4 regions of the Cellulosimicrobium protaetiae genome follow, and region 1 is predicted to be linked to each of the others. Evidence: riboswitches for the same ligand, from Rfam matches in the RefSeq annotation. Region 1 holds a riboswitch; each other region holds the start of a gene.
The links. Region 1 has a riboswitch for thiamine pyrophosphate ahead of FIC82_RS12385 (ECF transporter S component). Riboswitches for the same ligand answer to the same signal wherever they lie in the genome.
Positions count from the first base shown of each region.

Region 1 (7,743 bases):
CGCGTCCTTCACCGCGTCGAGCAGGTCGGTCAGGGCACGCGTGGAGTCGGTGAGCCAGGGCAGCACGGGCGCGACCATGACGCCGCACGGCAAGCCGGCGTCGCGGACCGCGCGGATCAGGTCGAGGCGCGCGCGGGGCGACGGCGTGCCGGGCTCGACGCTCGCCTGGAGCGCGGGGTCGAGCAGCGCGAGCGAGACGCCGATCCCGACCTCGACACGGGACGCGGCGCCCGCGAGCAGAGGGAGATCGCGGCGCAGGAGCGTGCCCTTGGTGAGGACCGACAGCGGCGTGCCCGAGCCCGCGAGCGCGTCGATGATGCCCGGCATGAGGCGGTAACGGCCCTCGGCCCGCTGGTACGGGTCGGTGTTGGTCCCGAGCGCGACCGGCTCGCGGCCCCACGAGCGACGCGCGAGCTCGGCGCGCAGCACCTCGTCGACGTTGACCTTCACCACGACCTCGCGGTCGAAGTCCTCGCCCGCGTCGAGGTCCAGGTACTGGTGCGTGGGCCGGGCGAAGCAGTTGTGACTGACGACCCCCGCGGCGACGAAGTCGCGCGTACCCGTCGTGATGTCGACGAGCTCGCTCTCCTCCCCCGGCCCGTCCAGGGCCTCGAGAGAGTCGACGCGCAGCGCGTCGCCGCCGGTCACGTCGCGGCCCTCGAGGGCGACGCCGCCGTCCGCGAGCGCCGCGGCGCCCGGGCCGACGAGGACGTCCCCGAGCGCGAGGTGGGCACGCCGCCCCGGACCCCCGACGACGTGCCGCCAGCCCCGCTCGGTGAGGAACCGGTGGTCGCCGCTCGCGACGAGGCGCGTGCCGTCCGCGAGGGTCACGCGATAGGCGCGCTTGCGGGTGGTCCAGCGGTCGAGCACGCGCGTGCGCACGTAGCGACGATAGGCCCCGTGCGGCGCGGTGCCCACGATCTCGTCGCCGACGCGCAGCGCGCCGATCGGGCGCTGCGTGCCGTCGGCGAGCAGCACCGGGGTCGAGGGCGCGAGGCAGTAGGAGCAGGCGTGGCTGCACCCGCGGTACGGGTTGACCGTCCAGCGGAAGGGCATGCGCGACATCGCCGGGACCTTGGACAGCGCGCTCTTGGCCGTCACCTCGTGGAACGTGATGCCCGCGAACTCGGGCGTGCGCACGCTGCGCACGAGGCCGGCGCGCTCCAGCCCCGGGAGCGCGCCGTCGTCCGCGCCGATCGCCTGTCCGTCCCACCGCACGGCAGCATTCGAACAGGTGTTCGAATGCGTGTCAAGGTGCGCCCGGGCGAGCTGCCTGCCGGGCCCGTGGCGTCACGGCACGTCCTGCGCGGCCCACGCCTTGAGCAGGCTCAGGTTCGCCAACGGGACGTAGTGCCCGATCCGGGGATAGTCGAGCGTCACGGCCACGACGCCGGCCTCCCCGAGCGACGCGACGTAGTCGATCGCGGCCGGCATCGGCACCACCAGCAGAGACGCGGGGTCGCCCTCGACGACGAGACCCAGCGTGACCGCGGCCTCGTGCGCGCGGGTCGCGCTGCTGTACAGGCAGACCATCGGCCCCTGCTCGGCCGCCACGGCGTACGGGTGGGGCCGGTCGTCGGGGCCGCGCGCGACGAAGAACCAGGTGTCGAGGCGGGTGACCTGCCGCCACAGGGCGACCTGCGCCGTCGTGTCTCCCGCCGGTGCCGTCCGGACGTCGTCGGCGAGGCGGTCCAGCTCTGCCACGGCCAGGGGGTCGTTGTCACTCGTCATGGCGACACGCTCTCATGCCGCGCACGCCGTCCCGATGGGTGAGACGCCGGGATTGTCCTGGCGCGCGGGAGACCCTAGGGTCGGGCCGAACGCCCCCGGGGAGCGCACGAGCGCTGAGAGTGCAGGCCGGACACCCGTCCCACCCGCAGACCCGTGGAACCTGATCTGGTTCGTACCAGCGAAGGGAGCAGGGCCGACGTCACCGTCCCCTGCGCGCTCGTGCCAGCGCGCCCTGCGCGCCCGGCCGGCCGCGCGGGGCCAGGCGGGGGCGCGCCGTCGTGCACCCGTCGACCCGGGGGCCCTGACGGAGGGAACCCGCATGACCGAGCCCCGCACCGCCCCGCAGCAGGCGACGGAACCCCGCACCACCGAGCCACCTGCCGCGCCCCCCGGCCTCGCCGGTCCCGGCGCGGGCACGTCCCCGCGCGCCTCACGACGCCGCGGGCTGACCCTGCACGAGACGGTGCTGATCGCCGTCCTCGGCGTCGTGTTCGGGTTCGTCTACTGGGCGTTCGTCCAGCTCTGGGCCCCCCTCCAGCTCGCCATGGGACCGCTCGCCGACCTCGCGTCGAACGTGCTCGCCGGCGCGTGGATCGTCGTCGGCCCGCTCGCGACGTACATCGTCCGCAAGCCCGGTGTCGGCATCCTCACCGAGACCCTGGCCGCGCTCGTCGAGGTCGTCTTCCTCGCGTCCCCCGCCGGGCCGCTCCTGCTCCTCGTCGGCCTGGTCCAGGGCGTCGGCGCCGAGCTGCCGTTCGCGCTCACGCGGTACCGGCGCTACGGCTGGTGGGTGTTCGTCGCGTCCGGCGTGAGCGCGGCGCTGGTCACGTTCGCGTTCAACGCCGTCCGGTTCGGTTGGCTCGGTCAGGACTACGCGATGCTCCGGCTCGGGATCCAGGTCGTCTCGTGCGTCGTGCTGTGCGGCCTCGCGGCCCGCCTCCTCGGCGACGCGCTCGCCCGCACCGGGGCGCTCGACGCCTTCGCGATCGGCGCGGCCCGCCGTGCCTGAGCCGAGCTCGCCCGTGCCCGACGCCGTCACGGCCGCCGCCCTGACCGTCACCGTCGGGCACCACGGGGCCCGCGTGCTCGACGACGTCCGCGTCCACGTCCCCGCGGGCACGAGCCTGCTCGTCCTCGGCCCGTCCGGGTGCGGGAAGTCGACGTTGCTGCGGGCCCTCGTCGGCGTCGTCCCGCACACCCTGCCGGGCACCGTGTCAGGCACGCTCCGCGTGGCCGGCGACGACCCGCGCGAGGTGCCGCCGCCCGTGCTCGCCGCACGCGTCGGGCTGGTCCAGCAACGCCCCGGCGACCAGCTCTGCCTGGCCCGCGTGGACGAGGAGCTGCGGTTCGCGCTCGAGAACCGGGGTGCCGACCCGCGCACCATGGACGCGCGGGCGGACGTGGCGCTCGCCGCCGTCGGCGCCGCGCACCTGCACGACCGGGCGACCCACACGCTGTCCGGCGGCGAGGCGCAACGCGTGGCGCTCGCCGCCGCTCTCGTCGCCGACCCGGAGCTCGTCGTGCTCGACGAGCCCACCGCGCTCCTCGACCCCGCGTCCGCCCACGACGTCGGGACGCTCGTGGCAGGGCTCGCCCGCGGTCCCGGTCCCGGCCCCGACGGCGACCGCGACGGGGCCCCCGTCTCGCCCCCGCACCGCTCCGTGGTGCTCGTCGAGCACCGGCTCGACGACCTCGGAGCGCTGCCGGAGGCGACGCTGGTGCTGGGGCGCGACGGACGCGTCGTCGCGCACGGTCCCACGGACCGGGTCCTGCGTGAGCACGCCCGCGACCTCGCCGACCTGGGGTGCTGGCTGCCGCTCGACGTCCGGCTGGAGCAGGCGGGTGCCCCGGGACCGCTCGGCTCCTCGGAGACCGACGAGTGGCTCGTCGGCCTCGTCCGGTCCCCCACCGCCCTGCAGAGATCCGCGACCCGCCCACCCGCCGAGACGTCGGTCGGCACGTCGACCGGCACGTCGACCGGCACGTCGACCGGCACGTCGACCGGCACGTCGCGCCCGGTCGCGCTCCGGGCACGCGGCCTGCACGTCCACCGCGGCGGGATGCACCTGGGACGCAGGCGTCGCGCCGACGCACCCGTCGTGCGCGACGTCGACCTCGACGTCCGTGCGGGCGAGGTGCTCGCCGTCGTCGGGCCGAACGGCGGCGGGAAGTCGACGCTCCTGCGCGGTCTGGCCGGGCTCGAGCGCACCGCGGGCGAGGTCACGACGGCGACCGGCGCCCCGGTCGCGATGGTGTTCCAGGACCCCGAGCACCAGCTCCTCGCGCGCACCGTGCGCGACGAGGTCGCCTGGTCCGCACGGCTCGCACGCCTCGACGACGTCGACGGTCGCGTCGCGCGGACGCTCGACGCCTTCGGCCTCACGCACCTCGCCGACGCGAACCCGTACCGCCTCTCCGGCGGCGAGCAGCGCCGCCTGTCCCTGGCCACGGCCACCGTGCTCGACCCGCCCGTCCTCCTCGCCGACGAGCCCACGTTCGGGCTCGACCGCGCCCAGGCCGCCGCCGCCGGCCGGGCCCTGCGAGCGCGCGCCGACGCGGGCGGCGCGGTCGTCGTCGTCTCGCACGACCTCTCCCTCGTCGCGGCGCTCGCCGACCGGGTCGCCGTCGTGGTGGACGGGCGGCTCGTCGCCCTCGAAGCTCCCTCGGAGGTGCTCGGGGACGACACGCAGTGCGCGGTCGCCGGCCTGCGCCGCCCGCCGCTGCTCGAGTGGTGGGCTCGCGTGGGTCGCCATCACGGCGTCGACCCGGGCGCGCTCGTGCGCGCGCTCGACGCGGTCCACGGTGGACCCGACGTCATGGACCGGCCCGCCGCCGACCTGGCCGAGGTCGCCCCGTGACCGCCCCGCACCCGACCCTCCTCGAGCGGTGGAACCCCACGGTCAAGCTCGCGACCGTGCTCGTCCTGTCGACGGCCGTGCTGCTCGTCACCGACCCGGTGACCCCCGCGATCGGCTGGGTGCTCACCGTCACCGCGCTCCTGGTGCTCGGCCGCGTCCCCGCCCGGACGCTCGTGCTCGCCCACGTCCCGTTCGTGGTCTTCGCGACGAGCCTGCTCGTCGTCAACGTCGTGACCCGGCCCGGGGGCGACCCGGTGTCTCTGGGGCCGTTCACCGTGGGTGCCGACGGTCTGACGATCGGCATCGCGCTCGCGCTGCGCACGCTCTTCGTCGGCACGCTCTCGCTCACGCTCGTCCTCACCACCGACCCCGTGCGCCTCATGACGAGCCTGCACCAGCACGCCCGCCTGCCCGCGACGTGGACCTTCGCCGTGCTCGCGGCACACCGGCTGCTCGTCGAGCTCCCCGACGCGTGGCACACGATCCGCTGCGCCCAGGCGGTGCGCGACCCGCGGCGCCGCCCCGGCCCGCTCCCCCGCTCCCCGCGTGCGCTCGGCGCGGCCGCGTTCGCGCTGCTCGTCGGGGCGGTGCGCCGGTCCGAGCGGCTGACGGTCGCGCTCGAGTCGCGCGGCCTCGGGTCCGGTCCGCGCACCACGTCGCGTCCCGTCCCGCTCGGCGTGCCCGACGTCGTCGCCGCGCTCGCGGTCCTGGCGCTCGCCACCGCGGTGGTCACCGTCGGCGTCGTCGCGGGATGGGTCACGGGCCTGGGCGCCCTCACCGCATGAGGCGGCCGCCCCGGCGGTCGATGCGGCCGGGCGACGCGGCCGGGCGACGACCTCTCAGGCGGGCTCGACCACCGCGCGCTCCGCGGGGACACCGCGCGCGACCTCGACGGTGGTGCCGCCGCGCCGCCGCTCCCGAAAGGTGCGGAACACCAGCGGCACGCCGCGCGCGACGAGCGGGTCAGGTCCGTCCATGACCTGGACGTGCACGTGCGGTTGCGTCGAGTTCCCCGAGCTCCCGCACCGGCCGACCTCGTCGCCGGTCGCGACCCGCTGACCCGGGCGCACCGCGACCGAGCCCGAGCGCAGGTGGGCGAGGACCACGAAGACGCGCGGGGCGTCGAGCGCGAGCACCACGTGGTTGCCCGCGAGCGCCGCACCCCCGGCGCGCGCCCGCGACGCCTGCGTGAGCGCGTACCCGACGAGCGCGAGGGGCGAGCGCCGGGCCTCGTGGTCGGGCTCGCCGTCGTGCACGGCGACCACGGTCCCGGGCGCCGGTGCGAGGACCGGGAGCCCGTACGCGTGGAACCGTCCGGGCGGCTCGGTGCCGAGCGCCGTGCGCCAGTCGCGCACGGCCGCGGTGCGGCGTCCGCGGACCGCGACGAAGTCGATCGCGTACGTGGTGGCGAACAGGTGGGTGCCGTGGCTGGGGACGCGACGTGCGGGGCTGTTCTGCACGAGCCACGTCCCCGTGAACGGCAGGGACAGCTCGACGGCGCCCGCCATGCCGACCTCCTGTCCCCGTGATGCCCCGTCGATCCTCCCGTGACTTCCGGGACCGGCGCGGTCGCGAACCGTCGTGCTCCCGGCGTCAGTCCGTCGCCGGGACCACCCGGGGCCGCAGGTCCTCGGCGGGCGGCGCCCAGGTCGCGGCGTCGGCGTCGACCTGCTCGCCCGAGCGGATGTCCTTGACCTGGTCGGGCGAGCGCGTCCCGTCCTCCTCGACGCGCCCCGGGAACCAGACGAACGGGATGCCGCGCCGGTCGGCGTAGCGGATCTGCTTGCCGAACTTGGCGGCGGCGGGCGCGACCTCGACCGGGACGCCGCGCGACCGCAGGGCCGTGGCGACCGCGTCGGACGCGCCGCGCGTCTCCTCGCTCGTCACCGCGACCACGACGGCGCTCGGCACGGCGCGCGTCGCCCGCACCAGGCCGGCGGAGAGCAGGCGCGAGACGAGTCGGGACACGCCGATCGAGAGACCCACGCCGGGGTAGGTGTTCGCGCCGTCCGACGCGAGCGTGTCGTAGCGCCCGCCGGAGCAGATCGACCCGAGCTGCTCGTGCCCGACGAGCACGGTCTCGTACACCGAGCCCGTGTAGTAGTCCAGGCCGCGCGCGATCTTGAGGTCGGCGACGACGACGCCCGGGGCGCGCACGCTCGCCGCCTCGATCAGCGCCCCGAGCTCCGCGAGCCCCGTGTCGAGGAGGTCGCTCACGACGCCGTGCTCGGCCGCGAGCGCCCGCACCCGGTCGACCACGCCGGTGTCGCTGCCGCTGATCGCGGCGAGCGCGAGGCACGCCTCGGCCTGCTCGGGCGTGGCGCCGGCCTCGGCGACGAGCAGCGCGGCCACCTTCTCGGGGCCGACCTTGTCGAGCTTGTCGATCTGGCGCAGGACCTCGTCCACGGCGTCGATCCCGAGCCCACGGTAGAAGCCCTCGGCGACGCGGCGGTTGTTCACGAGGACGCGGACCTCGGGCACCCCGATGTCGCGCAGCGCGCCGAGGGCCTCCGCCATGACGAGCGGCAGCTCGACCTCGTAGTGGTACGGCAGCTCGCCCGCACCGACGACGTCGATGTCCGCCTGCGTGAACTCGCGGAACCGGCCGTCCTGGGGGCGCTCGCCGCGCCACACCTTCTGGATCTGGTACCGCTTGAAGGGGAACGCGAGGTGCCCGGCGTTCTCCAGCACGTAGCGCGCGAACGGGACGGTGAGGTCGAAGTGCAGGCCGAGCTGCTTGTCGGCCCGGCCCTGGCGGGCCGCGTCGGCCTCGTTGCCCTCCGCCTCTTCCTGCAGCCTGCGGAGGACGTAGACCTCCTTGGAGGTCTCGCCCTTGCGCAGCAGCTGGTCGAGCGGCTCGACCGCGCGCGTCTCGATCCCGCCGAACCCGTGCAGCTCGAACACCCGGCGCAGGGTGTCGAGGACGTGCTGCTCGACGATCCGACCGTCGGGGAGCCATTCGGGGAAACCGGAGAGGGGTGTGGGCCTGGCCATGGGTCAGATCCTCCCAGACCCGCGCACGGTGGTCCGCATCGTCCCGTCCGACGGACGCGCGCGGCCCGGCCGCGTCAGCGCGCGAGGAACGGGTTCGTCGCGAGCTCGCGCGCGACGGTCGTGGCAGGGCCGTGCCCCGGCAGCACGTCCCACTCGGGGT
Region 1 is NZ_CP052757.1:2,910,921-2,918,663, forward strand. Features, by position in the region: gene FIC82_RS12375 (Rv2578c family radical SAM protein) at 1-1,218, opposite strand, end outside; gene FIC82_RS12380 (hypothetical protein) at 1,291-1,731, opposite strand; TPP riboswitch at 1,818-1,937, shown strand; gene FIC82_RS12385 (ECF transporter S component) at 2,051-2,740, shown strand; gene FIC82_RS12390 (ABC transporter ATP-binding protein) at 2,733-4,589, shown strand; gene FIC82_RS12395 (energy-coupling factor transporter transmembrane component T family protein) at 4,586-5,374, shown strand; gene FIC82_RS12400 (M23 family metallopeptidase) at 5,429-6,097, opposite strand; gene hisS (histidine--tRNA ligase) at 6,183-7,583, opposite strand; gene FIC82_RS12410 (MBL fold metallo-hydrolase) at 7,658-7,743, opposite strand, start outside.

Region 2 (7,743 bases), 880 kb from region 1:
AGAGCACGGCCGAGCATGTACGGCTGGAACGCCTGGCACGCGAAGTTGACCAGCCCGAGCAGGACGGAGACGGTCAGGACGGTCCACTGGCGCTTGGCCAGCCAGAGCAGGTAGCGCGTCGGTCCGCGCAGGTCGGGGGTCCCCGGGTCGGGGAGGGGGAGGGGTCGCACGGTGTTCTACCCTAGGTTCGGCGTCCGACACGCGGCGACGCTTTAACGCTGCGACCGCGTCACGCCACCGCGCGCGGCAGGGACCGCCGCGGCCGTCTCGCCCGGAACGAGGACACTCCCCATGACCACGCAGGACCCGGCCACCCCCACCGACGCGCCCGCCGCCGCGACCGCCGAGGTGGCGGCACCCAGCACGGAGGCCGCGCGCACCGCGATCCGCAAGGCGCGCGGTGCCCTCTCCCGCTACCGGGTCCTCGCGATCATCACGGGTGTGATGCTCCTCATCCTGTGCGTCGAGATGCTCGTCAAGTACGGGGTCGGTCAGTTCGTCGACGTCGACGGGATCATGCGGTACGTCTCCTGGATCCCCTTCGCGCACGGCTGGATCTACGTCGTCTACCTCGTCACGGTCCTCGACCTGTGGACCAAGATGCGCTGGGGCTGGGGGCGCCTCGCGACGATGGTGTTCGCGGGCGTCGTGCCGGTCATGTCGTTCGTCCTCGAGAAGAAGGTGCACGCCGAGGCCGAGGCCAAGCTCGCCGTCCTGGAGGAGCAGTACGCGGCATGACGACGCCCCCGCTCGCACCTCTCGTCGCGCCCGGTCCCGCGCTGAGCACCGCCGAGCTCGAGCGGTACGCGCGCCACCTCGCGCTGCCCGGCGTCGGGCCCGAGGGGCAGCGCCGCCTCGCGGCCGCGCGCGTGCTCGTCGTCGGCGCGGGCGGACTCGGCAGCCCGGCGCTGCTCTACCTCGCCGCCGCGGGCGTCGGCACGATCGGCATCGTCGACGACGACGTGGTCGACACGTCCAACCTGCAGCGCCAGGTCATCCACGGCGGGCCCGACGTCGGACGCCGCAAGGTCGACTCCGCGCGCGACGCGATCGCCGACGTCAACCCGCACGTGCGCGTCGTCGAGCACGCCCTGCGCCTCGACGCGGACACGGCGCTCGACGTGCTTCGCGACTACGACGTCGTGCTCGACGGCGCCGACAACTTCCCCACGCGCTACCTCGTCTCCGACGCGGCCGAGGTGCTCGGCCTGCCCGTCGTCTGGGGCTCGATCTACCGCTTCCAGGGTCAGGTCAGCGTCTTCTGGGGCGCCCCGCGGTTCGCGGCGCCCGACGGCGACGCGCACCCGGGCGGCGCGGCTCCCGCCGGCCCGGACGACGGTGAGGCACGTGGCGTCACGTACCGCGACGTGTTCCCCGTCCCTCCGCCGCCCGGCGCCGCGCCCGACTGCGCGACCGGCGGAGTCTTCGGCGCGATGTGCGGGACCGTCGGCTCCGTCATGGCGACCGAGGCGATCAAGCTCGTGACCGGCGCCGGGACGACGCTGCTCGGCCGCCTCGCCGTCTACGACGCGCTCGACCTCTCCTGGCGCCAGCTCACCGTGCGCGCCGACCCGACGCGCGAGCCGGTCACGGCCCTGCTCCCGGGCGACGACGCCTACGCGTCGTTCTGCGGCCTCGTGCCCGCGCGGCCGGCGCCGACCGAGGTGAGCGCGCGCGAGGCCGCGACGCTGCTCGGGGGCGAGGTCGCGTCGTCGGGCACGGCGTTCCTGCTGGACGTGCGTGAGGACTGGGAGGCGCAGGTGCGCCCGGTGCCCGGGGCCGTGCTGGTCCCGAGCGGTGCGTTCCTGGGCGTCCCGGGTGCGTCCGAGGACGCGGTGAGCGTGGCGCTCGCCGACCTCCCGACCGACCGCCCGGTGCTCGTCGTGTGCGCGGTGGGCGCCCGGTCGGCGCGCGTGGCCGACGTCGCGCGCGCGGCGGGCCTCGACGCTCGCTCGGTCGTCGGCGGCGTCTCCGCCCTCCTCGCCGAGCTGTCGTCGGCCCCGCCGAGGTAGCCCCGCTCGGGGACGATCCGCCGGCGGCGGTCTAGGGTGACGGTCGTGACCGTGCCTGAGGCGTTGCTGGCTTTCGCGGCCGTCGCCGGCGTCCTGACGATCGTCCCCGGTCTGGACACCGCGCTCGTGCTGCGTAGCACCGTGACGCGATCCCGGGGGCACGGCGTCGCGGCCCTGCTCGGGATCCAGGCAGGGACGCTCGTCTGGGGCGTCGCCGCGGCGGCCGGGGCCGCAGCGCTCCTTGCCGCGAGCCGGGTCGCGTACCAGGTGCTGACCGTCGCCGGAGCCGGGTATCTCGTGTGGTTGGGCGCAGCCTTGCTCTGGTCCTCGTTCCGCCGCCGACCAGAGGGTGACGGTGTCGCCGTCCCACCGCCGGTCGGGGGGCGTGGCCGCGACTTCCTCATGGGTCTGACGACGAACCTGCTCAATCCCAAGGTGGGAGTCTTCTACGTCGCCACGATCCCCCAGTTCGTCCCGGAGGGCGTGAACCCGTTGGCGATGGGAGCGTCGCTGGCCGGGGTGCACTGCGTGCTCGGGTCGGCGTGGCTGACCGGGGTCGTGCTCGCGGCCGGTTCGGTCGGCCCTCGGTTGCGCGGCTCCGGTGCCGTGCGGTGGGTCGACCGCGTCACCGGTGGGGTGCTCGTCGTGCTCGGAGCGCGGCTCGCTGCGACCACTCGTCTCTGACCCTGGGTGGACCTCGTCGGCCTGTCCGCTCGCACGGCCTGAGACCCCGGTACCGCTGCGGTGTGCTCCGCCGGGCTACAGGGCGAGGTCGAGGCGGCCGTCGGGCGACGAGCTCGCGAGCGCGCCCTCGCGGCGGGGGATGCGGCCGGCGCCGGCGGCGAGGCGGCCCGACTCGACCGCGAGGCGCATCGCGTGCGCCATGCGGACCGGGTCTGCCGCGCGCGTCACGGCGGTCGCGAGCAGGACGCCGTCGCAGCCGAGCTCCATCGCCTGCGCGGCGTCGGACGCCGTCCCGATCCCGGCGTCGAGGATGACCGGCACGCGGGCCGCGGCGGCGATCGCCTCGATGTTGCGGGGGTTGAGGATGCCGAGCCCGGTGCCGATCGGTGCACCGAGCGGCATGACGGCGGCGCAGCCGACGTCCTCGAGCCGGCGCGCGAGGATCGGGTCGTCGTTCGTGTAGGGCAGCACGACGAACCCGTCGCGCACGAGCTGGTCGGCCGCGTCGACGAGCCCGACCGGGTCGGGCAGGAGCGTGACGTCGTCGGCGATCACCTCGAGCTTGACCCACTCGGTGCCGCACGCCTCGCGCGCGAGGTGCGCCGTGAGCACGGCCTCGCGCACGGAGAAGCACCCGGCCGTGTTGGGCAGAGCCCGGATGCCGAGGCGGGCGAGGAGCGCCCAGATCCCGGCGTCGGGGCTGGCCTCGCCGCCGGCGCGCACCGCGACGCGGCGCATCGCGACGGTCGTCAGCGCGGTGCCGGACGCGACGAGCGCGTCCTCGAGCGTGAGCAGGTTCGCCGCCCCGCCGGTCCCCATGACGAGGCGCGACCCGATGGTCGTCCCGGCGACGACGAGCGGGTCGTCGCCCTCCGTCGGTCGGTTCGCGGTCGCGGGGGAGCTGTCGGTCGTGGTCACGGGTCCTCCTCAGCCGCCCTGGACGGCGGTCACGATCTCGATGCGGTCGCCGGGCGCGACGACGGTCGTCGCCCACGAGCCGCGCGGCACGACGGCGTCGTCCACGGCGACGGCGACGCCCTGCGGCGTCCCGTCGGCGACGTACGCGGGCACGAGCGCCGCGACGAGCTGCTCGAGGTGCACGGGTGCGTCGAGCGGGTAGGGCTCGCCGTTGACGAGCGCGGTCGGAGCGGGTGGGGTCATGAAGATCACCTCGGTGTCGTCGTCGAGAGCGCGGCGAAGCGGTCGGGGCGGGTCGGGGCGAGGGCGGTCGCGGCGTCGGTGGGGAGCGCGGCGCCGGTGAGGCCGGCGACGACAGCGGCGGCGGTGAGCGGCGCGAGCAGGATGCCGTTGCGGCCGTGGCCGGTCGCGAGGTGCAGCCCGGGGACGTCCGTGGGGCCGACGAGCGGCAGGTTGTCCGGCGTCGCGGGGCGCGCCCGGGGCGTGACGTCGACGAGCGCGGCCTCGTCGATGCCGGGCAGGAGTGCGCGTGCGTCGCGCAGCAGCGCGAACACCCCGCCCGCGGTCGCGCGGCGGTCGTCGGGGTTCTCCTCGGACGTCGCGCCCACGACGACCTCCCGGTGCCCCGCGCAGCCGTGACCCTGCCCCTCCGGGACCGGGTCGCGCGGCACGACGTACACCGGTCGCCCCTGCACGACGCCGCGCACCACGTGCTCCAGCGCGAGGTCCGGACCGGCGTCGAGGCGCAGCGTCTGGCCCTTCACCGGTCGGGTGGGCACGACGGCGCCCGGCACGTCCGCGAGCAGCGCGCCGGACTCCCAGCCCGCGGCGACGACGACCGCGCCCGCCCGGTGGAGCCGGCCCGCGTCGTCGTGCACCCCGACGACCCGCCCGGCCGGGTCGAGCGCGAGCCGCGTCGCCGACGCACGCACGACGGCGGCGTGCACGACCGAACCTCCGTCCGCGCCCGCGAGCGTGCCCGGCTTCGCACCGGGGACGGCGTCGAGCGCGCCGAGCAGCGCGGCGTGCGCCGCGCGCGGGTCGACCGCGTGGTCCGCGGGCGCCCAGGCCGCGCCCGCGACCCGCGGGCCGAGGTACGGCTCGCGCCGACGCGCGTCGGCGACGGTGAGCTCGTGCGACGCGAGGCCGTGCGCGGCGTGCAGGGCGAGGACGCGGCGCAGCAGGGCGAGGTCGTCGGCGTCGTACGCGAGCGTGAGGGTGCCCGCGGTGCGCAGCCCGACGTCGGCCCCCGTCGCGGCGTGCAGGTCCGCGGCGAACCCGGGCCAGGTCGCTGCGGCGGCGAGGTGCAGGCGCAGCGCGGCGTCCTCGCCGAAGTCCGCCTCCGTGACCGGGGCGAGCATGCCCGCGGCGGCGTGCGTGGCCCCGTCGCCCGGCGCCGGGTCCAGCACCGTGACGGTCAGCCCGGCGCGCGCCGCGCGCCACGCGACGGCGAGCCCCACGATGCCGCCGCCCACGACGACGACGTCGCGTGCGCCGTCGGGCACGGGCGCACCGGCCCCGGACGTGCGGGGTCCGGGACGGACAGGGGTGTGCATGCGCGCTCCCTTCGCTGGCATGACCCAGATCAGGTTCGACGGTCGGCTCCGACGCCCTCTCAGCCCCGTGCGGGGCTCCCGTGCTGTCGGCCACACTACCCGCGTGCGGGAGCGGGCGCGGCTAGGCTCCGGCGGGTGAGCACCGAGACCTTCGCCACGCCCGCTACCCCCGTCGTGCCGGCTCCGGACGACGCGCGCACCCGCCTCGCCGATGCGCGCCTGTACCTCTGCACCGACGCGCGCGAGGAGCGCGGCGACCTCGAGGACTTCCTCCACGCCGCGCTCGCGGGGGGCGTCGACGTCGTCCAGCTCCGCGACAAGTCGCTCGACGTCGCGCGCGAGCTCGAGCTGCAGGATCTCGTCGCCCGGGTGGCGGCGGAGCACGGCGCGCTCTGGGCGGTCAACGACCGGGCCGACGTCGCGCGCCTCGCCGGCGCGCCCGTCGTCCACATGGGCCAGGGCGACCTCCCCGTGCCCGCGGTGCGCTCCCTGCTCGGCCCGGCGCCGGTGCTCGGCCGGTCCACCCACTCGGCCGACCAGGCCGCCGTGGCCGAGGCCGACCCGGACGTCGACTACTTCTGCGTCGGGCCGCTGTGGGCGACGCCCACGAAGCCGGGACGCGCCGCCGTCGGGCTCGACCTGCTGCGCGACGTCGCCGCGACGCGCCCGACGACCCCCTGGTTCGCGATCGGAGGGATCGATGCCGAGCGGCTCGGTGCGGTGCTCGACGCCGGCGCGACGCGCGTCGTCGTCGTGCGGGCGATCACGCAGGCGTCCGACCCCGAGCGTGCGGCGCGGGACCTGCGCGCCCGGCTCGGCACCGTCTGACGCGGGCGCTCCGCCGCGCCTCGACGCGGCGGAGAACGTCTCGGTATGGGTACTTCTGCCCGCCGCAGGAGGGTTACGCGGGTGTGCCCGGTATGGCAGGGTCGACGGCGGGTCGCCGCCCGGCAGTCGGGTGGCGGTGGACCGTCCGACTCGGGGGATCATGAACCGCGCACGCTCGTCGCTCACCGCCCTGGCCGTCATCGCCACGCTCGCGCTGTCAGGCTGCGGGCTGCTCGGCGGATCCCCGGAGGACGCCGACCCGCCCGCGGCGAGCTCGGCGCAGGCCGACGAGGGTGGCGCGGAGGCCGGCGTCGACGAGGCCGCCGCGGGTGGCGCGGCGCGCGTCGCCGACTCCGTCATGGCCGAGCAGACCGTCGACGCCCCGAGCAGTGAGCTCGGGGGAGAGCTCACGACGACGCTGCGCTCCGTCGAGGTCCAGGACGAGATCCTCACGGTGCGGTGGGCGCTCCGCTGGGACAGCGACGACCAGCCGGACGACGCGTCGGCGAGCCACCTGGACCTCGGCATCGACTGGGTCCTCACCGCGACCGACCCCGTCGGGCTCGTGCAGTACCGTCCGTTCTGCACGGAGGGCTCGTGGAAGGGTGGCTCACCGGACCCGCAGCAGTGCAGCTATCACATCGTCGGCTCGCCGCGGTACCCGTTCGACGGGTTCGTCAACCACGCGACGATCGAGGCGTTCGCCCAGCTCCCCGCCCCCGAGGGATCGCCCGCGACGATCGACGTCCTGCCCGGCCAGGGGCTGCCGGTCTTCACGGCCGCGGAGATCACGTACCTCGACGGTGCCGAGTGACGAGCTCCGCGCGGACCGCCGGCCGCTCGCCGCGCGTGCGTGCGGTCCGCACGGCGGCCGCGACCTTCCTCGGGGCCGTGCTCGTCGCCGCGCCGCTCGGCCCGACGCTCCCCGCGGCAGCGTCCGACGACGGCTCCGATCGTCACGACGAGCTCGTCGCCGAGGTCGAGCAGGAGCTCGCGGCGGAGCGCGAGGCGATCCTCGACGCGACGCCTCCCGGGGCGATCACGGACGCGATGCGCGAGGACGCCGTCCACCCGCTGAACGTCGACGACTCGACGTTCCCGCTCGACGTCGAGGACGCGACCACGCGCCTGGAGACGACGCGCGAGGACGCCGGCGAGACGGTCGTCGTGCTCACCTCCGACCTCCTGTTCCCGTTCGACGAGTCGGCGCTGACCCCGGCGGCGGCAGCGGCGCTCGCCGAGCTCGTGGACCAGATCCCGCAGGGGGCCGCGGTCGCCGTCGACGGGCACACCGACTCGATGGGGACCGACGCGCGCAACGACGAGCTGTCCGTCGCGCGCGCCGAGTCCGTGGCGGCCGTCCTGCGCGCCGAGCGGCCCGACCTCACCCTCACGGTCGGCGGGCACGGCAGCCGGGAGCCGGTGGCGGAGAACATCGTCGGCGGCGAGGACAACCCGGCGGGCCGGGCTCTCAACCGGCGCGTCGAGCTGTCCTTCGAGGACGGCTGACGGGCAGCGGTCCGCGGGCACCTAGAATCGACGGGTGACCTCCGCTCCCGACGCCTCCACGTCTCCCGCGCCCGCCACGCCCCGACCTGTCCTCGTCGTCGACTTCGGCGCGCAGTACGCGCAGCTCATCGCGCGCCGCGTGCGCGAGGCCAAGGTGTACTCCGAGATCGTGCCGCACACGTTCACGGTCGAGCAGATGCTCGCGAAGGACCCGGCGGCCATCATCCTCTCGGGCG
Region 2 is NZ_CP052757.1:3,788,756-3,796,498, reverse strand. Features, by position in the region: gene FIC82_RS16340 (ABC transporter transmembrane domain-containing protein) at 1-170, opposite strand, end outside; gene FIC82_RS16335 (DUF3817 domain-containing protein) at 292-738, shown strand; gene FIC82_RS16330 (ThiF family adenylyltransferase) at 735-2,012, shown strand; gene FIC82_RS16325 (LysE family translocator) at 2,058-2,696, shown strand; gene FIC82_RS16320 (thiazole synthase) at 2,772-3,614, opposite strand; gene thiS (sulfur carrier protein ThiS) at 3,624-3,857, opposite strand; gene thiO (glycine oxidase ThiO) at 3,863-5,170, opposite strand; TPP riboswitch at 5,175-5,254, opposite strand; gene thiE (thiamine phosphate synthase) at 5,306-5,998, shown strand; gene FIC82_RS16300 (GNAT family protein) at 6,159-6,812, shown strand; gene FIC82_RS16295 (OmpA family protein) at 6,809-7,507, shown strand; gene guaA (glutamine-hydrolyzing GMP synthase) at 7,542-7,743, shown strand, end outside.
Region 2: it holds a riboswitch for thiamine pyrophosphate, as region 1 does, so the genes downstream of both, thiO (glycine oxidase ThiO) here and FIC82_RS12385 (ECF transporter S component) in region 1, are expected to answer to the same signal.

Region 3 (7,743 bases), 160 kb from region 1:
CGCCGAGCGGCTCGCCGCCGACCTCGTCCGCGTCGGCCTGGAGGAGGAGGCGATCCACGGTGCGGCCGTGACGGGCCCGCTCGTCGTCGGGCGCGTCGTGGAGATGACGCCCGAGCCGCAGAAGAACGGCAAGACGATCAACTGGTGCCTGGTCGACGTCGGCCCGGAGCACAACGCCGCCGAGATCCAGGGCGTCGACCCTGCCGACGTGCCGGCGGGCGGTGCGCGCGGCATCGTGTGCGGCGCGCACAACTTCGCGCCGGGCGACCTCGTCGTCGTCGCGCTGCCGGGCTCCGTCCTGCCCGGGCCGTTCGCCATCGCGAGCCGCAAGACCTACGGGCACGTGTCCGACGGCATGATCTGCTCGCAGCGCGAGCTCGGGCTCGGCGAGGACCACGACGGCATCATCGTGCTGCCGCGGCTCGGGTACTCGGCCGAGGACCTGACCCCGGGCCAGGATGCCGTCGCGCTCCTCGGTCTCGGCGACGAGGTGCTCGAGATCAACGTCACGCCCGACCGCGGGTACGCGTTCTCCTACCGCGGCGTCGCGCGCGAGTTCTCGCACTCGACGGGCGCGCGCTTCACCGACCCCGGCCTCCCGGGCTCGCTGCCGACGCCGCCGCCCGCGGCGACCCCTGACGGCTTCCCCGTCGAGGTCGACGACGCGGCGCCGGTCCACGGCGTCGTCGGGTGCGACCGCTTCGTCACGCGCGTCGTGCGGGGGATCGACCCCGCCGCGCAGACCCCCGCCTGGATGCAGCAGCGGCTCACCGCGTCGGGCATGCGGCCGATCTCTCTCGCGGTCGACGTGACGAACTACGTCATGCTCGATCTCGGCCAGCCGCTGCACGCGTACGACCTCGACAAGGTCGCGGCACCGATCGTCGTGCGGCGCGCCGCGCCGGGCGAGCGGCTCGTGACCCTCGACGACGCCGACCGCGGGCTCGACCCCGAGGACCTGCTCATCACGGACAGCCCCGACGGCGCGCGTGCCTCGCGTGTCCTGGGGCTCGCCGGTGTCATGGGTGGCGCCTCCTCGGAGGTCGGCCCGACGACGACGGCCGTGCTCGTCGAGGCCGCGCACTTCGACCCGGTGACGGTCGCGCGCACGTCGCGCCGCCACAAGCTGTCGAGCGAGGCGGCGAAGCGGTTCGAGCGTGGTGTCGACCCGCTGCTGCCCGCGGTCGCGGCCCAGCGCGTCGTCGACCTGCTCGTCGAGCTCGGCGGCGGCACGGCCGACCCCGCGGTGAGCGATCTCGACCGGGTCGCCGCCCCGGCCGCGATCCGACTGCCGGTCGGCGAGGCCGAGCGCCTCGTCGGCGTGCCGTACACGCTCGAGCAGGTCGTGGGCACGCTCGGCGCGATCGGCTGCGCGGTCGAGGCCGACGACGCGGACGCGACGGGCGTGCTCGTCGTCACCCCGCCGTCGTGGCGGCCCGACCTCACGGAGCCCGCCGAGCTCGTGGAGGAGGTCGCGCGCCTCGTCGGCTACGACGAGATCCCGTCGCTCCTGCCTGCTGCTCCCGGTGGGCGCGGGCTCACGCGCGAGCAGCGCGTGCGGCGCTCCGTCGCCCGGGCGCTGGCCGAGGACGGCTTCGTCGAGACCCTGAGCTACCCGTTCGTCGGGGACGCGGAGCTCGACGCGTTGCGCCTGCCCGCGGACGACGAGCGCCGTCGTGCGCTGCGCCTGCTCAACCCGCTCGCCGACGACCGCCCGCTGATGCGCACGGACCTCCTGAGCACGCTGCTGGAGACCACGCGCCGCAACGTCGGCCGCGGGCTCGGCGACGTCGCGCTCTTCGAGGTCGGCCTCGTCACGCACCCGCGTCCGGGCGCGCCCGCCGCGCCCGCGCTGCCGGGCGGCGTGCGTCCGAGCGACGACGAGCTCGCGGCGATCGACGCCGCGCTGCCGTCGCAGCCGCGCCACGTCGCGGGCGTCCTCGTCGGGCGCCGCGTGCGCGCGGGCTGGTGGGGCGTGGGCCGGGCGGCGGACTGGACGGACGCGCTCGGCGCGGCCCGCCTGGTCGCCGAGCGCGTCGGCACCGACGTGCGCGTCGTGGCCGACACCGGGCGCGCCCCGTTCCACCCGGGCCGTTGCGCGCGCCTCGAGCTCGCCGACGGGACCGTCGTCGGGCACGCGGGCGAGCTGCACCCCAAGGTGGTCGAGAACCTCGGCCTGCCCGCTCGCGCGGTCGCGTTCGAGGTCGACCTGTCGGCGCTCGTCGCCGGCTCGTCGGACGAGCCCGTGCAGGCGACGCCCGTCTCGGGCTTCCCTGCGGCCAAGGAGGACCTCGCCTTCGTCGTGGACGCCGACGTGACCGCGCAGTCGCTCCGCGACGCGATCGTCGCCGGCGCGGGAGACCTGGTCGAGGAGGTCGCGCTGTTCGACGTCTTCACCGGCGAGCAGGTCGGGGCGGGGCGCAAGTCGCTGGCGTTCTCGCTGCGGCTGCGCGCCGCGGACCGCACGCTGACCGCGGACGACGTCGCGCGCGTCCGCGAGGGTGCGGTGACCGCCGCGCGCGAGCGCGTCGGCGCGGAGCTGCGGGCGTGAGCGCGAACCTCGGTGTGGGCGCGGCGGGGACCGTCGCGCCCGCGCGGACGGCGCTCGTGACCGGGGCGTCGCGCGGCATCGGCCGCGCGATCGCCGTCGGCCTCGCGGCGGCGGGCCTCGACGTCGCGCTCCTCGCGCGCGACGCGAACCGGCTCGCAGGCGTGGCCGACGAGATCGGTGCGCTCACCGGCGGCGCGGGGCGCGCCGTCGTCGTGACCGCGGACGTCACGGACGCCGCGGCGGTCACGGCCGCCGTCCGGCACGCCGAGGACGACCTCGGGAGCGTCGACCTGCTCGTCAACAACGCGGGTCGTGTCGACGCCGAGGTGCCGCTGTGGGAGGCCGACCCGGACGAGTGGTGGGCGATCGTCGAGACCAACGTGCGCGGGCCGTTCCTGCTCGCGCGCGCGGTGGTGCCGGGGATGCTCGCCCGCGGCGGGGGCCGCGTCGTCGACCTCAACAGCGGCGCGGGCTCGCACGACATGGACGGCGCGAGCGCGTACAACGCGAGCAAGACCGCCCTCCTGCGGCTCGGCGCGAACCTGCACCGGTCCGGCTTCGCGCGCGGCCTGCGCACCTTCGAGGTCTCGCCGGGGGTCGTCCAGACCGACATGACGGCGTCGATGGTCATGCACGAGGGCCGCACCGAGTGGACCCCGGTCGACCGTACGGTCGAGATGGTCGTCGCGATCGCGCGCGGCGAGCTCGACGCCTTCTCGGGCGCGTTCGTGCGCGTCACGCACGACTCGCCCGAGTCGCTGCGCGAGGCCGCCGCGGAGGCGAAGGACCGGGGTGACGTCCTGCCCGGCCCGGACGCGCGGCGCCTGCGCGTCACGCGCTGGGGCGCGGACGACCCGATGCCGGGGGAGCTCCCGCGCCGCTGACCGCGCGCGACACCGCTCCCGCACGCTGCTCCCGCACGCACGCGGCCCCGACGCCGCCCGACCCGCACCGGCGGCGTCGGCGCGTCCGGGCACGTGACGAGCCACTAGCATGGCCACCGACACGGGGTGCCCCACGACCGGGGCTGAGAGGAGACCCGTCGAACCTGCTCTGGCTCGTACCAGCGAAGGGATGTCCGGCGATGACGCTCGCCCTGCCCCAGCACGCTCCTGCCCCCCGGGGCGACCGCCCCCGTCGGCCCTCGCGGCCGCGCGTCCTGTCGATCGCGGGGACCGACCCGACCGGGGGAGCGGGCATCCAGGCCGACCTCAAGTCGTTCGCCGCGCACGGCGCCTACGGGATGGCCGTGACGACCGCGCTCGTCGCGCAGAACACGCACGGGGTGCGGTCCGTGCACGTCCCCGGACCGGCGTTCCTGCGCGAGCAGCTTGACGCAGTGTCCGACGACGTCGAGATCGACGCCGTGAAGATCGGCATGGTCGCCGACGAGGCGAACGCCCGCGAGATCGGGGCCTGGCTCGACGCGCTCGCGACCGCGCGCACCGACTCCGGGCTCCCGCGTCCCTGGGTCGTCCTCGACCCCGTCATGGTCGCCACGTCGGGGCACCGCCTGCTCGACGCGGGCGCCGAGCAGGCCGTGCGCGACCTCGCGGCGCGGGCCGACGTCGTGACGCCGAACCTGCCCGAGCTGGCCGTCCTCGCCGGGCAGGACGTCGCCACGACGTGGGACGACGCGCTGCACCAGGCGACGTCGTACGCGACGACGAGCGACACCGTCGTGCTGCTCAAGGGCGGTCACCTCACCGGCGCGACGTCGCCCGACGCCCTCGTCGCGCCGGGAACGACCCCGGACGCGGCGCCCGTGGTCACGACGTTCGACGCCGCACGCGTGCACACACTCCACACGCACGGGACGGGGTGCTCGCTCTCCGCGGCGCTCGCGGCGCTCCGTCCGCAGCGCGAGGGCTGGGCCGAGGCCGCGCGCGACGCCAAGGCGTGGCTCACGGGTGCCCTGCGCGCCGGCTCCGCGCTACGGGTCGGGACGGGCCGGGGCCCGGTCGACCACCTGCACGCGGTGTCGCCCGTCGCCCCCGGCTGAGCACTCAGCCCTCGGCGCGTGCTCCGGCCCAGGCGGGAAGGACGTCCTCGAGCGCGTCCCGCAGCACGGCGAGCGTGGCGCGGGCGACCGCGAGACGCTCGGCCGGAGCGGCGTCCGACGGGCGCGCCGTGACCTTGGCGCCGACGATCGGGACGGGCCCGGCGGCGGCGAGGAACTCGCGCACCTCGGCCGGCCCGAGCATCGAGTCCTCCGGTCGGGGGAGCGCGGGGTCCGTGCCGTGCGGGGGCACGTGCGCGTCCGACCACGGCTCGCCCCACCGGCCCGGCGTCCCGCTCGCCCCCGAGAGCATCGCGCTCGCGAGGAGACCGGACGCCGCCGCTGCGCGCGCGTGCTCGACGGGCGTCGCGGCGCTGCGTCCCTCGATCGCGGACCGGCCCCAGTTGAGCCCGACGTGCAGGGGGTGGCCCGTGTCCCGGGCCGCACGCGCGACCGCCGCGATCTCGTCGTCGAGCGGCAGGAACCCCTTCTCCGCGACGCCCCACGGGCGCGGCGCGTCGCAGTGCTCCACGACGAGCGGGAGCCCCGCGGGCGCGACGGCGGCGAGCTCGGTGAGGCTGCGCGCGAGCGCGGCACCGGAACCCCGCCCGGGACCGGGCGCCGACTGGAGCTCGACGGCGACGACGCGCCGGCGGCCCTCGGACTCGGCCAGCCGCGCCACGGCGTCGAGGACCCGGCCGACGCCGTCGACCGCGGCGCGGCGGCCCGCCTCGTCGTCGGACGCGAGCCCGTACGCCCGGTCCGTCGTGGCGCGGCGCGCGGTCGCGGCGACCGTGGTGGGGACCAGCGACCAGTGCCCGGGGAGCCCCGCGGCCACGGTGGCGAGCGCGCCCGCGTCGTCGGGGTCGACGGGGTGCTCCAGCCCGTCGAGCCCGTCGGCGTCGAGCGCGGCGTACCAGCCGCCGGGGTCGGGGACGCCCGCGAGGGCGTACGCCCCGAGGAGGGTCAGGGGTCGTGCGAGCTGGTCGTCCATCGGTCCTCGTCGGTCGGGGTGGCAGGGGTCAGGCTCGGGCGACGTCCTCGACGGCGGTCGCGTACTCGCACGTGTAGCCGGGCGGGAACCAGCCCCAGCGGGCGTCCACGTCCTGCGCCGAGACGCCCGCCGGTCGGTCGGCGACGCACGCGTCGGCCTGCTGTCCGAGCCAGACCGTCACGTAGTAGACGGCCAGCACGCCGGTGAGCAGCACCACGAGCACGGTCACGGCGCGGCGCAGGGCGCGCGAGGGGCCGCCGTCCGACCCGTCCTCCTCGCCCGGCCGCGGGGGCACCCAGTCCCAGCTCACGCGGCGCCCGCGTCGGTGGCGGCCGCGGCGTCGGGGAGGAGCAGGACCTTGCCCGTGGTCGCACGGCCCTCCAGCGCGCGGTGCGCGTCGGCGGCGTCGGCGAGCGGGAACGTGGCGCCGACGCGCACGTGCAGCGTGCCGCCCGCGACGGCGCCGAGCACCTCGGTGGCGCGCTCGACGAGCTCGGTGCGCGTCGCGGTGTGGTCGGCGAGCTTGGGACGCGTGAGGACGAGCGACCCGCCCGCGTTGAGCCGCTGGGGGTCGAACGGCGGGACCTGCCCGGAGGAGCCGCCGTAGAGCACGAGGGTGCCCCGGCGGCGCAGCGACGCGAGCGACGCGTCGAACGTGTCCTTGCCGACCGAGTCGTACACCGCGGCGACGCCCTCGCCGCCCGTGAGCCCGCGCACGACCTCGGGCAGTTCCGCGGTGAGGTCCGCGAACGCCGTGTACTGGATCGCGTGCTCCGCCCCCGCGCCGCGCGAGAGCTCCGCCTTCTCGGGGGTCGAGACGGTCGAGACCACGTGCGCGCCCCGCGCGACGAGCATCTGGGTCAGGAGCAGCCCGACGCCGCCCGCGCCCGCGTGCACGAGGACGCGGTCGCCCGGGCGGACCGGGTAGGACGACGTGCACAGGTAGTGCGCCGTGAGGCCCTGGAGCGCGACGGCGGTCGCGTCCTCGAGCGTGACGGCGTCGGGCACGTGAAGCGCCTGGCCCGCGTCGACGACGACGAGGTCCGCGTACGACCCCGGCGCCTCGGTCCACACGACGCGGTCGCCGACGGCGAACTCGTCGACGCCCGCGCCGACCTCGGCGACGACACCGGCTCCCTCGCTGCCGACCACGTGGGGGTACTCCATCGCGTACACGCCCGAACGCTTGTACGTGTCGATGAAGTTCACGCCGGCCACCGCGGACCGGACGAGGAGCTGTCCGGGACCCGGCGACGGGTCGGGCAGCTCGGTGTAGTCGAGGACCTCAGGGCCACCCGCCGCGCGGGCCACGATCGCGTGCATGGCCCCAGCCTAGGGTCGCGTGCACGGTCGAGGATCCCGCCGAGACGCGGGTGCCCGCCCTGGGGCAGCCCGATCGGGGCGGATGTCCACGTCTCGGCGTCGGCACGCGTATCGGGGCCGGGACCTTCGACCCGGGCGTTGCATAAGTATGTATAGTGATGCATATGACGATCAGAGTCGCGGTCGCGGGTGCGTCGGGGTACGCGGGCGGAGAGACGCTCCGCCTGCTCGCCGGGCACCCCGAGGTGGAGATCGGCGCCGTCACGGCGCACAGCAACGCGGGGTCGCTCCTCGGCGAGCACCAGCCCCACCTGCGATCCCTCGCCGACCGCGTGCTCCTGCCGACGACCGTCGAGCACCTCGTGGGGCACGACGTCGTCGTGCTCGCGCTGCCGCACGGCGCGTCGGGCGAGATCGCGTCGCAGCTCCCGGACGACGTGCTCGTCCTGGACCTGGGCGCGGACCACCGGCTCGAGTCGTCGGCGGACTGGGTGTCGTTCTACGGCTCGGAGCACGCGGGCACGTGGCCCTACGGGCTGCCGGAGCTGCTGCTCACGAGCGACGCCGGGGCCGGCGCGACCGAGACGAAGCAGCGTGAGCGGCTCGCCGGCGTGCGCCGCGTCGCGGTGCCGGGCTGCAACGTCACGGCGGTCACGCTCGGGATCCAGCCGGGCGTCGCCGCGGGTCTCGTCGAGGGTCGCGACCTCGTCGCCGTCCTCGCGAACGGGTACTCGGGCGCGGGCAAGTCGCTCAAGCCGCACCTGCTCGCCTCCGAGGCGATCGGGTCGGCCCAGCCGTACGCCGTCGGCGGGTCGCACCGGCACATCCCCGAGATCGCGCAGAACCTGCGGGCCGCGGGGGCGCCGGGCGTGAGCA
Region 3 is NZ_CP052757.1:3,071,628-3,079,370, reverse strand. Features, by position in the region: gene pheT (phenylalanine--tRNA ligase subunit beta) at 1-2,551, shown strand, start outside; gene FIC82_RS13160 (SDR family oxidoreductase) at 2,548-3,435, shown strand; TPP riboswitch at 3,548-3,643, shown strand; gene thiD (bifunctional hydroxymethylpyrimidine kinase/phosphomethylpyrimidine kinase) at 3,636-4,553, shown strand; gene FIC82_RS13150 (DUF4862 family protein) at 4,558-5,544, opposite strand; gene FIC82_RS13145 (hypothetical protein) at 5,573-5,854, opposite strand; gene FIC82_RS13140 (quinone oxidoreductase family protein) at 5,851-6,867, opposite strand; gene argC (N-acetyl-gamma-glutamyl-phosphate reductase) at 7,026-7,743, shown strand, end outside.
Region 3: it holds a riboswitch for thiamine pyrophosphate, as region 1 does, so the genes downstream of both, thiD (bifunctional hydroxymethylpyrimidine kinase/phosphomethylpyrimidine kinase) here and FIC82_RS12385 (ECF transporter S component) in region 1, are expected to answer to the same signal.

Region 4 (7,743 bases), 1.8 Mb from region 1:
GAGGACGGGCTGTGCGTCGGCCTCCTGGTCGGGTCGCCCGTCGCGGCGGGCGGTCGGCTCGCGCCGGCGCTAGCGGGGTACGACGCCGCGCGCCGGCCCCGGTGCCGGGCGCTCGCCCGGGCGTCGGTCGCGTCGGGGCGGTTCGGTTCACACCTGGGCGGCGGCTGGCGGCAGACGGTCCGGAACAGGATCATGCGCCTGACCCCGGCCTCCGCGATCGCGCGCGGCTCGCAGGCCGCGATGGGCTGGACCCCGCCCGAGCCCGCGGCCCCGGTGCGCTGACGCTGGCGGACGCTCGCCGTCAGGCGCGCACAGAGCCCGGGTTCTTCGTCGACACGACCGTGAGGGACGATCCCGCGTTCGAACGGTGGGTCACGACGCGCGCGACGCGAGGCGGGAGACGAACCGCTTGGCCTCCTTGCCGGCGAACCGGCGTGCGAGGACGCCGACGCCGGCGGCGACGGCGGCGAACGTGACGGCGGAGACGATGCCGACCTCCTCGTCGTCGAGGTCCTTCGGGGCGTCGTGACCGGTGACCTTCGCCCAGATGAACGTGACGAGCTTCTGCGCGGCCCAGCCTGCCGCGAAGGTGAGGGCGACGGTCCCGACCTTGAGGGCCAGGGTCTGCTCGGTCTCGTTCGTGTCGGCCACGAGGGGTCCTCCGTCGGTCGGGGCGCCGGTCGGCGCGGGCGTGCTCCCACCGTAGTGCGAACCGTCGACCCCTCGCCCGCCCGGCGCGCGTCGGGCGGGCGAGGGGATCGGTCACTCCTGGCTCACCGCGTCGAGCACGGGCAGCCGGGCCGCGCGCGTTGCGGGCCAGACCGCCGCGACGACCCCGACGACGGCCGCGAGCGCGAGCATCGCCCCGAGCTGCGCCCAGGGCACGGCGAGGGTCGTGAAGCCCTCGTCCGCGAGGACGGACGGGAGCGCGGCGGCCAGGCCCGTCCCCACGACCAGCCCGACGGCCGTCCCGAACACGGCGACGAGCACGGACTCGATGACGATCGTCGCCGAGAGCTGCGCCCGGCCGAGGCCTACGGCGCGCAGGAGCCCGATCTCGCGCGTGCGTTCCACGACGGACAGCGCGAGCGTGTTGACGATACCGAGGACGGCGACGAGGAGGGACAGGCCGAGCAGCGCGTAGACGATCGCGAGGATCGACTCGACCTGGGACGCGACCTCCCCGGCGAACTCGTCGGCGTCGAGCACGCTCGCCACGACGTACGGCGCGACGGCGTCCGCCACCCCGTCGCGGACGGACGCGAGGTCGGCACCGGGCTCGGCGTCGAGGAACAGCATCTCGGGGGTCGTCGCGCCCACCTCGGAGGCGACGTCCGGCGGCAGCAGCATGTCGACCGAGAACGCGTGGGAGTCGATCACCGCCCCGATGCGGACGTCCTGTGCCGGGAGGTCGGGCCGGGCGGGGTCGGCGATCGTCACGACGTCGCCGAGCGCCCAGCCGTGCTCGTCGAGCGCGTCCTCCATCACGGCCGCCTCCCCGCGGGCGTACGCGTCGAGGTCGCCCTCGACGGCCGTCGTGCGGACCGAGCGGCCGAAGCCCTCGGCGGGGAACCCCACGACGAGCTGCGGCTCGTCGTCGACGACGACCTGCCCGTACGTCGTGAGGTCGGCGGACGCGACGCCGGGCACGGCGCGGACGTCGGTCGCCACCCCCTCGGGGAGGTACGGGGTCGCGGACCGGACCACGAGGTCGGCGGCCGTCTCCTCGTCGACGATGCCGGTCACGGACTCGCGTGCCGAGAGCGCGAGGACCGACGTCGTCGACACGAGCGCCATCCCGACGACGAGCGCCCCGGCGGTCGCGGCCGTGCGCCGCGGCTGGCGCGTGACGTTGCCGCGCGCGAGCCCGCCGAGGGGTCGGACCAGCGCGACGAACGGCGCGGCGAGGACGCCCAGCACGGGGCCGACGGCGAGCGGGGAGAGCAGCAGCACGCCCGCGATCACCCCGACCGCACCGAGGCCGAGGAGCGGCGCCCCGCCGCTCCCGACCGCCGCGGCGCCCACCACGAGACCGGTGCCTGCGAGCAGGATCAGCGTCCCCGCGGCGACCCGGGCCACGCCGGGGCCGGCGGGCCGCACGACGTCGGCCCGCATGGCCTCCACAGGCCGCACGAGCGCAGCGTGCCGCGCGGGCAGGGCCGCCGCGACGACGGACACCACGACCCCGACGACGAGGGGGACCACGATCCCGGCGGTCGTCACGGGCAGCGACCCGGCGAGCTCCATGCCGACCGCGCCCAGCCCGGCCCGCGCGAGCTCGGCGAGCCCGAACCCGGCCGCGACGCCCAGCACCGCGCCGACGACCCCCACGACCGCGGCCTGTCCCAGGACCGAGGCGAACACCTGGGCCGGTGACACCCCGACGGCCCGCAGGAGCGCGAGCTCGCGCGTGCGGCGGCGCACGTGCATCGCGAACGTGTTGGTGATGATGAACGTGCCGACGAACAGCGCGAGCGCGGCGAACACGAGCAGGAACGTCGAGACGAAGCCGAGCTGGTCGGCGATGGCGGTGCTCGTCTCGTCGCGCAGGTCGGCCCCCGTCACGGCCTCCGCACCGTCGGGGAGCGACGTCGCGACGGCGTCGCGCAGCTCCTCCGGCGAGACGCCGTCGGCCGCGTACAGGGCGACCGACGGCACCAGGCCGTCCGGAGCGTACGTCGCGGCGGCCGTCCCGGCGTCGAGCAGGACGATCGTCGCGCCCGCCATCGGCGCGGACAGCGAGAGCTCGCCGACGACGCGCACGGGCCGCACCTCGTCGCCGAGCACGACGTCGGTCGTGTCGCCCACCGCGAGCCCGGACGCCTCGAGCGTCGCGGACTCGAGCGCGACCTCGTCGCCGTCCTCCGGCGCACGGCCGTCCACGACGCGCGGCCCGGGGTCGCGCGGGTCGTAGCCGACCGCCATGCTCGGCGCCTGCGTGCTGAGCACCGCGGTGCCGTCGGCGCCCACGAGGACGGCGGGGCCGCTCACCTCGGCGAGCGCGAGGCCGACGTCGTCGCGCGCGTCGAGCGTGCCGGCCAGGTCCGCCGGGACGAGGCTGCGGGCCCCGCCGAGCTGCGCGGACGAGGACTCGAGCGCGGACCCGGCGGCGGCGGCGCCGCGCACGTACGCGTCGGCCTGGATCGACGACGCGACGATGCCGTCGAACGTCGACTCCAGCATGGCGCGCAGCGCGAACGTGCCGGTGACGAACGCGACGCCGATCGTCACCGCGAGCACGGACAGCACGAGCTGCGCGCCGTGCGCGCGCACGCCGCGCAGCGCGATCCGGCCCATCATCGGACGCCCGCCGGTTCGTGCGCCGGGTCGGCGGGGTGCGCGCCCGCGGATGCCGCCGGCGTGAGGGCCCCGAGCGTGTCGAGGACGGCCTGCGGGGTCGGGTCGCGCAGCTCGGTCACCAGGCGGCCGTCCGCGAGGAACAGGACGCGGTGCGCGTACGACGCCGCCGTCGGGTCGTGCGTGACCATGGCGACGGACTGGCCGAGGTCGTCCACCGAGGAGCGCAGGAAGCCGAGCACCTCCGCGGCGGCGCGCGAGTCGAGGTTGCCCGTCGGCTCGTCCGCGAACACGACGGCCGGGCGGGACACGAGCGCCCGCGCGCACGCGACGCGCTGCTGCTGCCCGCCCGAGAGCTCCGCCGGGCGGTGCCCGAGGCGCGGGCGCAGCCCCACGGCGTCGACCACGCGGTCGAACCACTCGCGGTCCACGGGCCGGCGCGCGACGGCGAGCGGGAGCACGATGTTCTCCTCCGCCGTGAGCGTCGGGACCAGGTTGAACGACTGGAACACGAACCCGATGCGCGTGCGGCGCAGCCGCGTCAGGCGCCGCTCGCTCATCGCGGAGACCGTCTCGCCGTCGACGACGACGGTCCCCACCGTGGGGGAGTCCAGTCCGGCGAGGCAGTGCATGAGGGTCGACTTTCCCGACCCCGAGGGGCCCATGATCGCGGTCAGACGCCCCCGCTCGAGGTCGACGTCCACGCCGTCGAGCGCGCGGACCGTCGCCTCGCCGCGCCCGTAGGTCTTGACGAGGCCGCGCGCGGTGGCGATCACGGGACGCTCCGGCGTGGTTCCGGAGGCTCCTGCGGCCCCCGTGGCGTGCTCTGCGGACGCGGCGACGGTCGTCGTCGCACCCGTCGTCCCAGGTCTGCTGCTCATCGGTCCTTCCCCTCCTGCGGTCGTCGGCCGGGGCTCCCGGTCCGGTCGTCACGACCCTCCCGCGGGGGCGTACCCCCGGGCATCGGGGACCGGCCCGGACCCTTCCCTGGTCGCCGCAGGGCCGCTCTCAGGGTTCTCTCAGGGGGATTCCCGAGGGGCGGCCCGGTGTAGGCTCGACGTGAACGACAGGGGAGCTCCTGGAGGAGCTGAGAGTGCGGACCACCGCAGACCCTCGAACCTGACCCGGTTAGCACCGGTGGAGGAAGTCGGGAATCTCGATCACCTGCTCGTGCGGTCGTCCGCGCTCGTCGCAGCGTCGGTCGCGCGGGCCGGTGGACCCCTCCTGAACGTCCTGGGAGGACACATGCAACGCACGACCGCCCGCACCCGCCGGGCCCGGTCCCTCGTCACCGGCGCGGGGACGACCCTCGCCCTCCTCGCGCTCGCCGCGTGCAGCGGCGGCGACGACGCGACGTCAGGCTCGGGGGGCGACGACGCGTCGGGCACCGGCGACACCGTCACCCTCGTGACGCACGACTCCTTCGCCGTGAGCGACGAGGTCCTCGCGGCGTTCGAGGAGGAGAGCGGGCTCACCGTCGAGCAGGTCGCGCCCGGCGACGGCGGCGCGCTCGTCAACCAGCTGATCCTCACGAAGGACTCGCCGCTGGGCGACGTCGTGTTCGGGATCGACAACACGTTCGCGTCCCGCGCGATCGACGAGGGCGTGCTCGCGCCCTACGTGCCGGAGGGCCTGTCCGACTCGGCGGCCTCGTACGCCGTCGGCGACGGCGACGAGCTCACGGCGGTCGACCTCGGCGACGTCTGCGTCAACGTCGACCACGCGTGGTTCGCCGACGCCGGGATCCCGGAGCCCGTCTCGCTCGAGGACCTCGCGAAGCCGGAGTACGAGGACCTCCTCGTCGTGACCAACCCCGCGACCTCGTCGCCGGGTCTCGCGTTCCTCCTCGCGACCGTCGGGGCGTTCGGCGAGGACGGCTGGGAGGACTACTGGGCCGACCTGCGCGCCAACGGCGTGAAGGTCGTCGACGGCTGGTCTGACGCCTACTACGTCGACTTCTCCGGCTCCGAGGGCGCGGGGCCGCGCCCGCTCGTGCTGTCGTACTCGACGTCGCCCGCGTTCACGCTCACCGAGGACGGCTCCGCGTCCACGACCGGGGCTCTGCTCGACACGTGCTTCCGCCAGGTCGAGTACGCGGGCGTGCTCGCGAACGCGAAGAACCCCGAGGGCGCGCAGCAGCTCGTCGACTTCCTCGTGAGCGAGGCGTTCCAGGCCGACGTGCCCGGCCAGATGTACATGTACCCCGCCGACGACTCCGTCGCGCTCCCCGACGGCTGGGCCGAGTTCGCGCCGCTCGCCGACGAGCCCTTCGAGGTCGCGCCCGCCGACATCTCGGCGCACCGCGACGAGTGGATCAAGGCATGGACGGCGACGGTCGTCGACTGACGCCCGGTCCACGCGTGACCACGGTTCTACCTCGCGAGATAGAACCGTGGTCACGCGAGGTAGAGCCCTGGTCCCGCGAGGTAGAACCGTGGTCGGCCGAGGGAGAACCGTGGTGAGGGCGCGGGCACCCTGGCGGGGTCGCCTCGGGCGCGGGGCGGCCTGGGGGCTGGCGGCGGCGGTGCCGCTGGTGTTCCTCGGGGTGTTCTTCGCGTGGCCGGTGGTCACGCTCGTGGCGCGCGGGTTCGTCGGGGACGACGGCGGCCTGGACCTGTCCGGGTTCGCGGAGGTCTTCTCCCAGCCGCGGACGTGGCGCATCCTCGGGCTCACGCTGTGGCAGGCCGTGCTCGGCACGGCGTTCTCCGTGCTGCTCGGCGTGCCCGGTGCGTACGTGCTGTACCGGTGCCGGTTCCCCGGGCGGCGGGTCGTGCGCGCGCTCGTCACGGTGCCGTTCGTGCTCCCGACCGTCGTCGTCGGCGTCGCCTTCCGGTCGCTGCTCGTGCAGGGCGGCCCGCTCGGGTTCCTGAGGCTCGACGAGACGTTCGCGGCGATCGTCGTCGCGCTCGTGTTCTTCAACTACTCCGTGGTGGTGCGTACGGTCGGCGGGCTGTGGGAGCACCTCGACCCCCGCGCCGAGCAGGCCGCGCGGGCGCTGGGCGCGACGCCGTGGCGCGCGTTCCGCACCGTCACGCTCCCCGCGCTGACGCCGGCGATAGCGAGCGCCGCGTCGATCGTCTTCCTCTTCTGCGCGACGGCGTTCGGCGTCGTCCTCGTCCTGGGCGGCATCCGCTACGGGACGATCGAGACGGAGATCTGGATCCAGACCACCCAGTTCCTCGACCTGCGCACCGCCGCCGTGCTGTCGGTGGTCCAGCTCGTCGTCGTGGCCGCGGCCCTCATGGTCGCGAACCGCACGCGGGCCAAGCGCGAGCGCGCGCTGAACCTCTCGTCGTCGGCCTCGTCGGCCCACCCGCTGCGCCTGTGGCGCGACGGCCGCCCGACCGGCGACCTCGCGCCCGCTGCGCTCACCGCGGTCGTGGTCGTCGTGCTCGTCGGGCTCCCGCTCGGCACGCTCGTCGTGCGGTCGTTCCGCGTCCCGGGCGGCGGCTGGGGGCTCGACAACTACGCGAACCTCGGCACGACGGGAGGGCGCAACGCGCTGTCCGTCACCGTGTGGGAGGCGGCGGGCAACTCGCTACGGACGGCGGCGCTCGCGACCGTGCTCGCCGTCGTGATCGGCGGCCTCGTCGCGCTCGTCGTGTCCCGGCGCCCGCGCTCGCGCGGCGGGCGGCGCGCGATCTCCGTGCTGGACTCGGTGTTCATGCTCCCGCTCGGGGTCTCCGCGGTGACGGTCGGCTTCGGATTCCTCCTCACGCTCGACCGGCCGCTCGGGCTCGACGTCGACCTGCGCACGTCCGGGTTGCTCGTGCCGATCGCGCAGGCGGTCGTCGCGATCCCGCTCGTCGTGCGCACGGTCCTGCCGACGCTGCGCGCGATCGACCCGCGCCTGCGCGAGGCCGCCGCGACCCTCGGCGCCGCCCCCGGGCGCGTGTTCCGCACCGTCGACGGGCCGATCGCCGCGCGGTCGCTCGGGCTCGCCGTCGGGTTCGCGTTCGCCGTCTCGCTCGGGGAGTTCGGCGCGACGTCGTTCCTCGCCCGCCCCGACAGCGCCACGCTGCCCGTCGTGATCTTCCGGCTCATCGGGCGTCCCGGGGCCGAGAACTACGGCATGGCGCTCGCGGCGAGCGTCGTGCTCGCGCTGCTCACCGCGGCCGTCATGCTGCTCGCCGAGCGGTTGCGCGGCGACCGACCCGGAGGAGAGTTCTGATGGTGCAGATCGACCCCGCTCCCGCGCGTGCGGGCGCGCCGGAGCCGCCGCGCCCCGGCCCCGGCACCGGGGAGGCCGCCGGGCTCGCGGTGCGCGACGTCGTCGTGCGGTACGGCGGGCGTGGCGCCGGGGGAGCGCGCACGGACCCCGGCACGACGGCGGTCGCGGGCGTCACGCTCGACGTCGCGCCGGGGGAGATCCTCGCCCTGCTCGGACCGAGCGGGTGCGGCAAGTCGAGCCTGCTGCGCGCGGTCGCCGGGCTCGAGCCCGTGGCG
Region 4 is NZ_CP052757.1:1,065,135-1,072,877, forward strand. Features, by position in the region: gene FIC82_RS04555 (FAD-dependent oxidoreductase) at 1-282, shown strand, start outside; gene FIC82_RS04560 (DUF4235 domain-containing protein) at 373-651, opposite strand; gene FIC82_RS04565 (ABC transporter permease) at 763-3,300, opposite strand; gene FIC82_RS04570 (ABC transporter ATP-binding protein) at 3,297-4,178, opposite strand; TPP riboswitch at 4,356-4,460, shown strand; gene FIC82_RS04575 (thiamine ABC transporter substrate-binding protein) at 4,543-5,643, shown strand; gene FIC82_RS04580 (ABC transporter permease) at 5,753-7,468, shown strand; gene FIC82_RS04585 (ABC transporter ATP-binding protein) at 7,468-7,743, shown strand, end outside.
Region 4: it holds a riboswitch for thiamine pyrophosphate, as region 1 does, so the genes downstream of both, FIC82_RS04575 (thiamine ABC transporter substrate-binding protein) here and FIC82_RS12385 (ECF transporter S component) in region 1, are expected to answer to the same signal.